DNA from 2 places in the Plantactinospora sp. CA-290183 genome. Region 2 is predicted to be linked to the other one. Evidence: riboswitches for the same ligand, from Rfam matches in the RefSeq annotation. Region 2 holds a riboswitch; the other holds the start of a gene.
What was found. Region 2 has a riboswitch for cyclic di-AMP ahead of ACQEUR_RS05830 (NlpC/P60 family protein). Riboswitches for the same ligand answer to the same signal wherever they lie in the genome.

Region 1 (5,551 bases), on a different contig from region 2:
AGCGCTCGGTCGCGGCGATCTCCTACGAGGTGGAGCCGGTCGACACCCCGCTGCGGCTGATCGTGCAGTCCGAGCTGGTCGCCAACGAGCAGTTGCCCGCGCAGAGCCGGGACCCCCGGGTGGCGGCGGTGCTGGAGTCGCCGTTGCAGGGCGAGGAGCGCCTCGTGCACAGCGACGGCGGGCTGTTGATCCACCGGACCAAGGCGAGCGGCCTGCGGGTGGCCGCCTCGATGAGCCACGAGGTGTACGGGCCGGAACGCAAGCTGGTCGGCACCGAGGCGTACGAGGACTGGGCCCGGACCACCGTGACCTGCGTACTGCGCCCCGGGGAGAAGCTGCGGATCGTCAAGTACGTGGCGTACGGCTGGTCGAGCCGCCGGTCCCGGCCGGCGCTGCGGGACCAGGTCGCCGCGGCGATCGCCGGCGCCCGTTTCTCCGGCTGGGACGGGATGTGCGCCGAGCAGCGCGCGTACCTCGACGAGTTCTGGGACGCCTCGGACGTGCGGGTCGAGGGCGACCCGGAGGTGCAGCAGGCGGTCCGGTTCGGCCTCTACCACGTGCTCCAGGCCGGCGCCCGGGCCGAACTGCGACCGATCGCGGCCAAGGGGCTGACCGGCCCCGGCTACGACGGGCACGCCTTCTGGGACACCGAGCAGTTCGTGCTGCCGGTGCTGACCTACACGCTGCCGTCCGCGGTCGCCTCCGCGCTGCGCTGGCGGCACTCCACCCTGCACCTGGCGCAGGAGCGGGCCAGGACGCTCGGGCTGCGCGGGGCCGCGTTCCCCTGGCGGACCATCCGGGGCCAGGAGACCTCGGCGTACTGGCCGGCCGGGACGGCCGCGTTCCACATCGCGGCCGACATCGCCGACGCGGTGCGACGCTACGTCCAGGCCACCGGCGACGAGCAGTTCGAGCGGGAGGTGGGGCTGGAGCTGCTGGTGGAGACGGCCCGGCTGTGGCGCTCGATCGGCCACCACGACCGGCACGGCCGGTTCCACCTCGACGGGGTGACCGGCCCGGACGAGTACACGTCGGTGAAGAGCGACAACGTCTACACCAACCTGATGGCCCAGCGGAACCTGCTCGCCGCCGCCGAGGCGGCGACCCGGCACGGCGAGGAGGCCTGGCGGCTGGGCGTCGACGACGAGGAGACCGCCGCCTGGCGGGACGCGGCCAACGACATGCACATCCCGTACGACCAGGAGCTCGGGGTGCACCCGCAGGTGGAGGGGTTCACCCGGTTCCAGGAGTGGGACTTCGCCGACACCCCGCCGGAGCAGTACCCGCTGCTGCTCAACTACCCCTACTTCGACCTGTACCGCAAGCAGGTGGTCAAGCAGGCCGACCTGGTGCTCGCCATGCACTGGCGCGGCGACGCCTTCACCGACGCCGAGAAGGCGGCCAACTTCGCCTACTACGAGCGCCGTACGGTCCGCGACTCGTCACTGTCGGCGTGCACCCAGGCGGTGCTGGCGGCCGAGGTGGGGCACCTCGAACTGGCGCACGACTATCTGGGCGAGGCCGCCCTGATGGACCTGCACGACCTCAACCAGAACACCCGGGACGGCGTGCACGTGGCCTCGCTGGCCGGCGCCTGGATCGCCCTGGTGGCCGGGTTCGGCGGGCTGCGGGACCACACCGGCACGCTGGCCTTCGCGCCCCGGCTGCCGAGCCGGCTGGAGCGGTTGGAGTTCTCGCTGATGTGGCGCGGGCTGCACCTGCGGGTCGACGTACGCCAGCGCGAGACGACGTACTCGCTGCGCAACGGTGGGGCCGGGGCCGGGATGGAGCTGCGGCACCACGGCGACCTGGTCCGGGTCACCAGCGACGAGCCGCTGACCCTGCCGGTGCCGCCGGCGCATCCGCCGGGTCCCAGGCCGGAGCAGCCGGCCGGCCGGGCGCCGGTGCGACGCACCGCCGAGCACGAGCCCTAGGCCGGCCCGTTCTACAGCAGCGACAGGTGTACGTGGTTGGTGTGGTCGCTGGACGGGTCGCCGTGCGAGGCACCGTAGGACTTCCAGCCGGTGGCCGGGAACCAGATCTGCCGGTACCAGATCACGTAGAGCACCCCCAGCCGGTCGGCGTTGCGGACGAAGAACGCGGCCAGGTTGTTGCCGTACGTCTTGTCGGCGCCGTGGGCGTCGCCGCCGAAGCCCCCGGGCGCGGAAGAGAAGTCGCAGGCCCGCCCCTTGGGGTGCTCGTAGGGGCCGCCGGGCCGGTAGCACGAGGTGTACCGCTTGAAGCCGGCGCGCCGGGCCTCGGTGTAGGCGTGCAGGGTGCGCGGCGTGACGCAGCCGGAGGTGGTCGGGTCGGCCCGGCCGCACGACTGCCTCGGCCAGGACCCGTCGCCGTTGCGCGGGGCCGGCCGGGCGACCGGTGAGTCGGCGGCGACGAAGCCGCCGGTGGACCTGCCGCCGACCAGGGCGAGGGCCCGTTCCGCCTCCCGCTTCTGCCGCTGCATCACGGCCACCTGCCGGCGCGCCTCGGTGACCTCGGCGTCGAGTGCCAGCTTCGCCCGGCTGGCGCGCTCCCTGGCCTGGTTGAGCTCGTGCAGCCGGTGGTTGTCCCACAGCGCCATGGTCTCCAGCCCCCGGGCGCGTTCCAGGAAGTCGTCCGTCGACGAGCTGTTGAGCAGTGCCAGCACCGGCCCGATCCGGCCGGTGCGGTAGGCGTTGCGGGCCAGCAGGTCGATCTCGGGCCCCAGTTCCGCGATCCGGTCCTGCACCTCGCGCAGTTCGGTGGCGAGTCGCGCCTGGCGCGCCTGGGACCGGGCCAACGCGGTCCTGGCCTGGACGTAGCCGCGACCGGTGGCCTCCAGCACGTCCCGCAGCAGTGGTGTGCCGCCCTCGTCCCCCGGTACGCCCGGAGGCGGCGACGCCGAGCCGGCGCCGGGGCGGAGCACAGCTCCGGCCAGCGCACCGACGACCACCACCACCGTCAACGCCAGCGTGCACCGCCGACGCCCCGATGCCGTCATGCACGTTCCTCCCGTCGGCCGCCTGCCGGGTTAGCTGACGGGCTCGGGACGGAACAACCCCTACCGCGGGCGCGGATTAACCCCACCTACCTGGTTCCCCGGCTCGCCATGTGGCGATTCGGCGGCGGCCGTGCCGGCGGGGGTCACCGGCGCCAGACCGCGGTCAGCTTAGCGGATTCCGGTGCCGGTCCGGGCCGAAATCGGGGCGATCAGGCAGGGAAAACTCCGCAGCGGAATCGAATGGTCACCGGTTGGGGCCGCTGGAGGGCAGCCCGGCCGAGTCGTGCGGCGGTAGCCGGCGCGGGTCGTCGAGGCTGCGCGCCTTGGCCGCCTCGTCCGCCCAGTCGCCCCGGCCGCCGGGCTCCTCCTGGCGCTCCTCCTCCGCCTCGGGGGCGGCGGTGGTGGGCTCGGATCGAGCGGGTTCCTGGCGGGTCATGGCATCCCTCACTTCGCCGAAGGTCGTCCAGCGGCCTTCCCGCCGTGCCCGCCGGCAAACGCCGGCCGCCCGGACCGGCGCCGGGGCGTACGGCCGGCCGGGCGGGGCGGTTGGCCACCGGACCAGCGGGTACGACCGGCCGAGGGCGTGGGCCGGGGAGCGGGGGCGACCGGAGCGGAGGCGACAGGATGGGTACCCGGACGACCGAGACGACGATCCCGACCGGCGGCGTCGAGCTGACCGGTGACCTCGTGGTGCCCGCCGACCCGAGCGGGATCGTGCTCTTCGCGCACGGCAGCGGCAGCTCGCGGCACAGTCCGCGCAACCGCGCCGTCGCCGGGACGCTCAACCGGTACGCGTTGGCGACCCTGCTGGTCGACCTGCTCACCCGGGGCGAGGAGGAACTCGACGACCGGACCGGAGAGCTGCGTTTCGACATCGGGCTGCTCACCGGGCGGCTGGTGGGGATCGTCGACTGGTTGCGCGGCGGTGGCGCCGGCGCCGCGCTGCCGATCGGTCTCTTCGGCGCCAGCACCGGCGCCGCCGCCGCGCTGTCCGCGGCGGCCGCCCGGCCGGCCGAGGTGCGCGCGGTGGTGTCGCGCGGCGGGCGCCCGGATCTGGCCGGTCCGGACCTGTCCCGGGTACGGGCCGCCACGCTGTTGCTGGTCGGCGGGCTGGACGAGCAGGTGATCCCGCTCAACGAGCAGGCGCTGGCCCGGATGGGGCCGGTGGCGCAGCTGCGGATCGTCCCCGGCGCGACGCACCTGTTCGAGGAGCCGGGAACCCTGGAGCAGGTGGCCCGGGACGCCGCCGGCTGGTTCGGCACCCACCTGGGCGCCGGCCCGGCGGACCCGCCCGGCCGGGCGGGATAGCCGCAGCCGCGCAGCGGCGGCAGGTGGTCCAGGTTCTTCAGGGACAGCCCACCGCACGTCGGTACCGGCGTCTCGGCCGGCGGGGGCACCGCGTGGGGAGCCGGGCGGGTCAGCTCGGCGGTGCCCCGGTCGCGGTGCGGTATGCCGCGACGCCCGGACCGGTGCTCCCGGCGACCGGTCGGGACGGCCGGCCGTCCGGCTCGGTGGGGAGCACCGGGAAGCCGTCCGAGCGGTAGCAGAGTTCGTCGGCGGTGACGATGCCCACCTCGTGACCGGGCAGGGCGGCCAGCCAGCGCAGCCCGGAGACGCCCATCGCCACCCCGGCGGTCGCGTACGCGTCGGCGCGGCCGAGGTCGGCGCCGACCACGGTCACCGAGGTCAGGCCGGTCGCCGGCACCCCCCGGTACGGGTCGACGACGTGGAAGCCGCGCTCGTACGTGCCGGAGGTGGCGATGGCGAAGTCGGTGCCGCCCAGCACCCAGCAGACCCTGTCCGGCTGCCACGGATGCCGGATGCCGATCCGCCACGGTTCACCGGGTCGGGGCCCGCCCCGGGCCCGGATGTCGCCGCCGGCGTTGATCCAGTGCGCGTCGCAGCCGGCGGCCAGCAACCGGTCCGAGGCCACCTGCACCGACCAGCCCTTGACGAAGCCGGACGGGTCGAAGCGCCCGGTCGCGTACGCGTCGAAGTAGCCGTCGGTGTCCCGCCACAGGTCGGCGCAGGCGTCCACGACCAGGCGGAAGTCGGCCGACGAGTCCTCGATGGAGAGCTCACCCCGGTCGAACCGGTTGACCTCGCTCTGCTCCTTGTACGTGCTGAACCGCAGGTCCACCTCGCGGAACCAGTCGAAGACCTCCTCGGCCAGCTCGGCCAGCCGGGCCGCCGGCAGCGGGGTGGCGAGGTGCAGGCTGATCGGCGTACCCATGATCTGTTCGACCCGGCGGAGTCCGGCGGTGGCCATCGGATCAGGCCTTCGCCTTGTCCAGCGCCGACTGGAGCGACGCCCGGTACGCCGCGCTGGTCAGGCTCGCGCCGGAGACGGTGGAGATGTCCGCGCTCTGCGCGGCGAGCGTCGCCTGGCGCAGCCTCGGGATCGCGCCGGTGTTGATGCCGACGCTGGTCGGGTCGTCGTCCGGGTAGCTGGCGTCGACGTCGGAGACCTTGCCGTCGCTGACCGTGACGGTGACCTTGATGCTGCCGTACGCGTAGGTGGCGCCGGCGCCGGCGAAGGTGCCGTCGCGCAGGCCGCTCGACGCGGGCGGCTTG
Region 2 (5,551 bases):
ACCCGCACTGTCAGCTTGGGAAGCTGATGTTCTGCCATTGAACTACACCCGCGAGCGGCCCCCACTGTACCTGGTCGACCGGGACGGCGCACTCACCCATCCCCCCTCGCGCGCCGGCTCACCCCGGCACCCCACCGGCAGATTTCGTACGTAACCACACCGATCAGCCTCATTTGCCGGGGCGATGACCCAAGGTAACGTCCGCCTCACCTGCAACAGTGGCACTGTGCAATGATCACGCCACTTTCAGTGAGCGAAGAGGAGAGGCAATGGGGTTGCACCGCATCAGGTGGGCGCCGCGCTGGGTTGGCGCGTCGGCCACGTCCCTGGTACTGCTGGTCGGGTCCACCGCGTACGCGGTACCGGTGGTCGCGGCGGTGCCGCCCGTGACCGCCCCGGACTGCGCGGGGTCGACCGAGAGCGGGCCGTACGCCAGGGCGAGACCGGGCACCCCACACGTACCGGATCCGAACGAACTGACCGCGGTTCAGGCGGCCGAGCTGGAGCGCGAACTCGACGCGGCGTACGCGGAGCGGGTCGGCAGGGCGCCACTGGCCGTCTCTCCACTGCACCTGATCGTCATCCCGGTGGTCTTCCACGTCGTCGCGAAGAACCGCACCCGGGCGGGCGGCAACATCCCGCAGTCCCTGATCGACGACCAGATCAGGGTGCTGAACGAGGCGTACGCCGGGCGGACCGGCGGGGCCTGGACGCCGTTCCGGTTCAAGCTGAAACGCGTCAACCGCGTGGTCAACCCGGCCTGGTACCCGATCGTGCTGGAGAGCCCGGCGGAGTCCCAGATGAAGCGGGCGCTCCGGTCGGGCGGCAAGGAGACGCTCAACATCTACAGCGGCCAGCTGAGCGACGAGTTGCTGGGCTGGGCGACGTTCCCGCAGCGGGTCCTCGACCCGTACGACGGGGTGGTGGTGCTGGCCGAGTCGTTGCCCGGCGGCACGGCGGAGCCGTACGACGAGGGCGACACGGCCACCCACGAGGTAGGGCACTGGCTGAACCTGTACCACACGTTCCAGGACGGCTGTGGCGGCCACGGCGACCTGGTGACGGACACTCCGGCGGAGGCCGAGCCGGCCTTCGGCTGCCCGGCGGGGCGGGACAGTTGCCCGCGCAGCCCCGGCCGCGACCCGGTCCACAACTTCATGGACTACTCGGTCGACTCGTGCATGTACGAGTTCACCTTCGGCCAGACGACGCGGATGGTCCGGGCCTGGCGGGCCTACCGGCAGCCCTGGGGCTGACCGCGGACCCGCCCGACCTCCGAACCAGCCCGCCGGTGCCGGCCCCGCTCACGGGGTCGGCACCGGCTCCTCTTCCAGGACCGCCCGGCGCCGGCCCCGGCGGCGGGACGGGGCCGGCGACGCGGAGGCGGACGCGGGATCCAGCCAGACCTGCACCGCCGGACGCTCGGACCGCTCGTTGGCGAGCGGGGTGGCGCCGTTGCTGCCGTGCCGGGCGACCATCGCCACGTCGACGGTGAACTCGAAGAGCCGCCAGTCGACCTGCGGGGCGGCCCGCAGGTTGCCGGCGAGCCGGTCGACCCGCGCCTGGTCGGTCACCGGCCGGGCCCGGCCCGCCACGTACGCCTCGTCGTCGCTGTCCTCCGGTGGAAAGGAGTGCAGCGCGTAGCGCCCGTCACGTTCGAGGTCGCGCCGCTTCGGCGAGTCGACGACGAAGCAGAACAGTCCCTCGTCGGTGATGACCGGCGAGACCGGGTGCACGCGCGGGCCGCCATCGGCGCGCACGGTCGCCAGGTAGCCGAGACCCGGGCCGTACTGCTGGAGGAGGAGGCGGATCGCGGCCGCGAGGCGGGGCTCGTCGGTGGCGAATTCGGACCAGGAAGCCATACGAAGATTCTATCGAACATGTGTACGAGAAGACACCCCGACGCGCCCCGACCGCGCGCGTCGCCGGCCCGGTGGACCCTGCCGGACCCCGCACTCGCTAAGGTGGCACGGTGCTGCTCTCCGACCACGACCTCGTGATGGAAGTCAAGGCCGGGACGCTGGCGTTGGAGCCGTTCGAGCCCGCCCTGGTGCAGCCGTCGAGCATCGACGTACGTCTGGACCGGCTGTTCCGGGTCTTCAACAACCACCTCTACACGCACATCGACCCGGCGCTCCAGCAGGACGACCTGACCTCGCTGGTCGACGTGCCGGACGGGCAGCCGTTCGTGCTGCACCCCGGCGAGTTCGTGCTCGCCTCCACGCTTGAGGTGATCTCCCTCGGCGACCAGCTCGCCGGCCGACTGGAGGGCAAGTCGAGCCTCGGCCGCCTGGGCCTGCTCACCCACTCGACGGCGGGTTTCATCGACCCCGGCTTCTCCGGTCACGTCACGCTGGAGCTCTCCAACGTGGCGAACCTGCCGATCACCCTCTGGCCCGGCATGAAGATCGGCCAGCTCTGCATCTTCCGGCTCTCCTCGCCCTCCGCGCACCCGTACGGTTCGGCCGTCTACGGCTCGCGCTACCAGGGCCAGCGGGGGCCCACGCCGAGCCGCTCCTGGCAGAACTGGCGTACCTGGCCCACCCGCTGAGCCACCGCGGCGCCGCCCACCCGGAGCGACGGCCGCGCGCCCCACCGAAACGGACCCGTTACGAGCAGGACCCCGGTCGCGCGGGAGGCGACCGGGGTCCTGCTCGATGCGGTGATGATGCCGGAGATCAGCCAGGTCTGCCGAAGCTGTGGATCTGGCCGTCGTCGACCCGCTTCATCTTGATCGGTACGCCGGCCCGGGAGGCGTGCACGATCCAGCCGTCGCCGACGTACATCCCGACGTGGCTCAGGTCGGCGTAGTAGAAGACCAGGTCACCGGGGCGGAGGTCGGACCGGCTGACCCGCTTCATGACGCCGCGCTGCTGGCGGGCGCTGTGCGGGAGCGAGATGCCGGCCTGGCGCCAGGCGGCGGAGGTCAGGCCCGAGCAGTCGAACGAGTTGGGTCCGTCGGCGCCCCAGACGTACGGCTTGCCGATCTGGGCGCAGGCGTACTTGACCGCCTTGCCGGCCCCGCCGCCCGGGTACGTGGCGGGGCAGGGCGCCGGGCGCAGCGAGCCGCCGGCCCCGTTGCCGTACGCCCGGATCCGATCGGTCTGCAGCTTGTCGATCTGGGCGTCGATCTCCTTGGCCTTCTTGGCCAGCTCTTTCTCGGTCTTGCTGAGCTGGGCGACCAGCCGGTCCAGCGGGGCCTTCTGGGCGGCGTACTTCGCCCGGAGGTCCACCACGGACTGCACCTCGCGCTGCTGCCGGCGGGCGAACTGGTCGAGCACCGTGAGCTGGCCGACCAGCGCGCTGGGCGACTTGCTGGTCAGCACCGCGTTGACGGCCGACGCGCGGTCACCCTTGTACGCCTCGACGGCGAGTTCGCTGACCCGGTTCATCGCCGCGTCGATCTGCTTCTGCAGCGGCTCGATCTTCTTGGCCAGCTCGGCGACCTGCTTCTTCTTGGCGTTCAGGTCCTGCCGCGTGGTGTTGTGCTTCTCGATGATCGGCTCGATCTTCCGCCACGCCTCGTCGATCTGCCTCTCGATCTCGGCGACGGTGGGCTCGGCGTGCGCCGGCGGGGGGCCCACGACCAGCACCGCGACGCTGGCCAGAGCGGCGAGGGCGGTGGTGAGAATGGACCGACGTGAGCGGATCCGCGTAGTTCCCTCGGTGGTGGTCGCCCACCTGGGGAATCGCGGCCGCGGGGCAGAAAGGGCCACCGAGGTCCGTGCTCCTTCTTCCGTAGCCCGCCTACCGGGTTAGCTGACGGGTTCGGGCGGGAAGAGATTCGCCCTACCGCTGTTCTGCGGATTCACCCCATGATGCCCGGGTCCCCGGTTCGCCGATGTCGACGATTCGGCGGTGTCGAGCCGTTGTCGCCCGGCTGGGCGGCGTGCCTGCGGTCTCGACGGTCCCCAACCATAGAGAAGGCCGTTATGCAAAAGCAACCCGTGACGCAGGTCGATTCGTTACGTATCGGGGTGATCGCACAGGGTGTGGTGAAGGTTTCTTACGTCGCGAGGACGTAACGCGGAACCCATTGACGACTTCGCGTCCGGGGTGGAGGGTGACCTCAACGCCCACCCCCGGCGGAACGGAGTCCCCATGCCTCCCACGACAACCCCGTTGAGCAGACGAAACAGGCTCGGCGCCGCCGTGCTCGGCGCCGCCGTGCTCGGCGCCGCCGTGCTCGGCGCCGCCGCGCTGGTGCCGATCGGCGCCGCGCCCGCGGCGGGCACACCGCCGCAGCGGCAGCAACCACAGGGCCAGCACCCACAGGACAGCCGGCAACGGGAGTACGCCGCGGCGGCTGCCGAGTTCGGCGTACCGGAGAGCGTGCTGCTCGGCGTCTCCTACCTCCAGTCCCGCTGGGACACCAACGCCGGCACCCCCAGCACCAGCGGCGGGTACGGCCCGATGCACCTCACCGACGCCGCCCGGCTGGCCACGGCGGCCGGCCCGGCCCACGAGCACGGCGAGGACCGGCGCGGCGACCCCGCCCGGCCACTGCCCCACGCCACCGGCCCGCACGCGCCCGGGACGGCCCCGAGCGCCGGTACCCCGGGTGGGCAGACCCTGGACGCCGCCGCCGCGCTGACCGGGGCCGCCGCGCCCGCCCTGCGTACCGACGCGGCCGTGAACATCCGCGGCGGCGCCGCGCTGCTCGCCTCGTACCAGCGGGCCCTGGCCGGGCCGACCGGCCGGGCGAGCGACCCGGCGACCTGGTACGGCGCGGTGGCCCGGTACTCCGGCAGCGACCGCGCGGACGCCGCGGCGGCCTTCGCCGACGAGGTCTACCGGACCATCACCGAAGGGGCCAGCCGGACCACCGACGACGGCCACCGGCTCACCCTGCCCGCGCACGCCGGACTGACCCCCCAGCGGTCCTGGTTGGACCGGCTCGGCCTCGGCGGGCCGGCGCCCCGGCCGGACGGGCTGGAATGCCCCCGCGACATCTCCTGCGAATGGATCCCGGCGCCCTACCAGGCGTTCGGTGCCGGCGACTACGGCAACCACGACCTCTCCGACCGGCCCGGCCGGCAGAAGATCGAGTACATCGTCATCCACGACACCGAGGGCAGCTACGACACCACGCTGCGGCTCGTGCAGGACCCCACCTACGTGAGCTGGCAGTACACGCTGCGATCGGCGGACGGGCACATCGCCCAGCACGTCAGGGCCAAGGACGTGGCCTGGCACGCCGGCAACTGGTACGTCAACGCCAAGGCGATCGGCCTGGAGCACGAGGGCTTCGCCGCGCAGGGCACCTGGTACACCGAGGCGATGTACCGGACCTCGGCCAAACTGGTCCGCTACCTCGCCGCCCGGTACGACATCCCGCTGGACCGGCAGCACATCATTGGGCACGACAACGTGCCCGGCACCATCCCGTCGACCGTCGCCGGCATGCACTGGGACCCGGGACCGTACTGGAACTGGTCGCACTACTTCGACCTGCTCCGGGCGCCGTTGCGCGGCGTCGGTACCCCGCGCGCCGGCCTGGTCACCATCGACCCCGACTTCGCCACCAACCGGCCCGCCTTCACCGGCTGCG

Region 1: it holds a riboswitch for cyclic di-AMP, as region 2 does, so the genes downstream of both, ACQEUR_RS01635 (coiled-coil domain-containing protein) here and ACQEUR_RS05830 (NlpC/P60 family protein) in region 2, are expected to answer to the same signal.

What each region holds. Positions count from the first base shown of each region.
Region 1 is NZ_JBNJMX010000001.1:347,355-352,905, forward strand. It holds gene ACQEUR_RS01630 (glycoside hydrolase family 65 protein) at 1-1,934, shown strand, start outside; gene ACQEUR_RS01635 (coiled-coil domain-containing protein) at 1,946-2,977, opposite strand; cyclic di-AMP (ydaO/yuaA leader) riboswitch at 2,981-3,111, opposite strand; gene ACQEUR_RS01640 (hypothetical protein) at 3,222-3,413, opposite strand; gene ACQEUR_RS01645 (dienelactone hydrolase family protein) at 3,602-4,285, shown strand; gene ACQEUR_RS01650 (FAD:protein FMN transferase) at 4,395-5,210, opposite strand; gene ACQEUR_RS01655 (FMN-binding protein) at 5,251-5,551, opposite strand, start outside.
Region 2 is NZ_JBNJMX010000002.1:212,461-218,011, forward strand. It holds tRNA gene ACQEUR_RS05810 (tRNA-Gly) at 1-52, opposite strand, end outside; gene ACQEUR_RS05815 (zinc metalloprotease) at 270-1,256, shown strand; gene ACQEUR_RS05820 (pyridoxamine 5'-phosphate oxidase family protein) at 1,305-1,862, opposite strand; gene dcd (dCTP deaminase) at 1,973-2,551, shown strand; gene ACQEUR_RS05830 (NlpC/P60 family protein) at 2,679-3,584, opposite strand; cyclic di-AMP (ydaO/yuaA leader) riboswitch at 3,729-3,868, opposite strand; gene ACQEUR_RS05835 (N-acetylmuramoyl-L-alanine amidase) at 4,102-5,551, shown strand, end outside.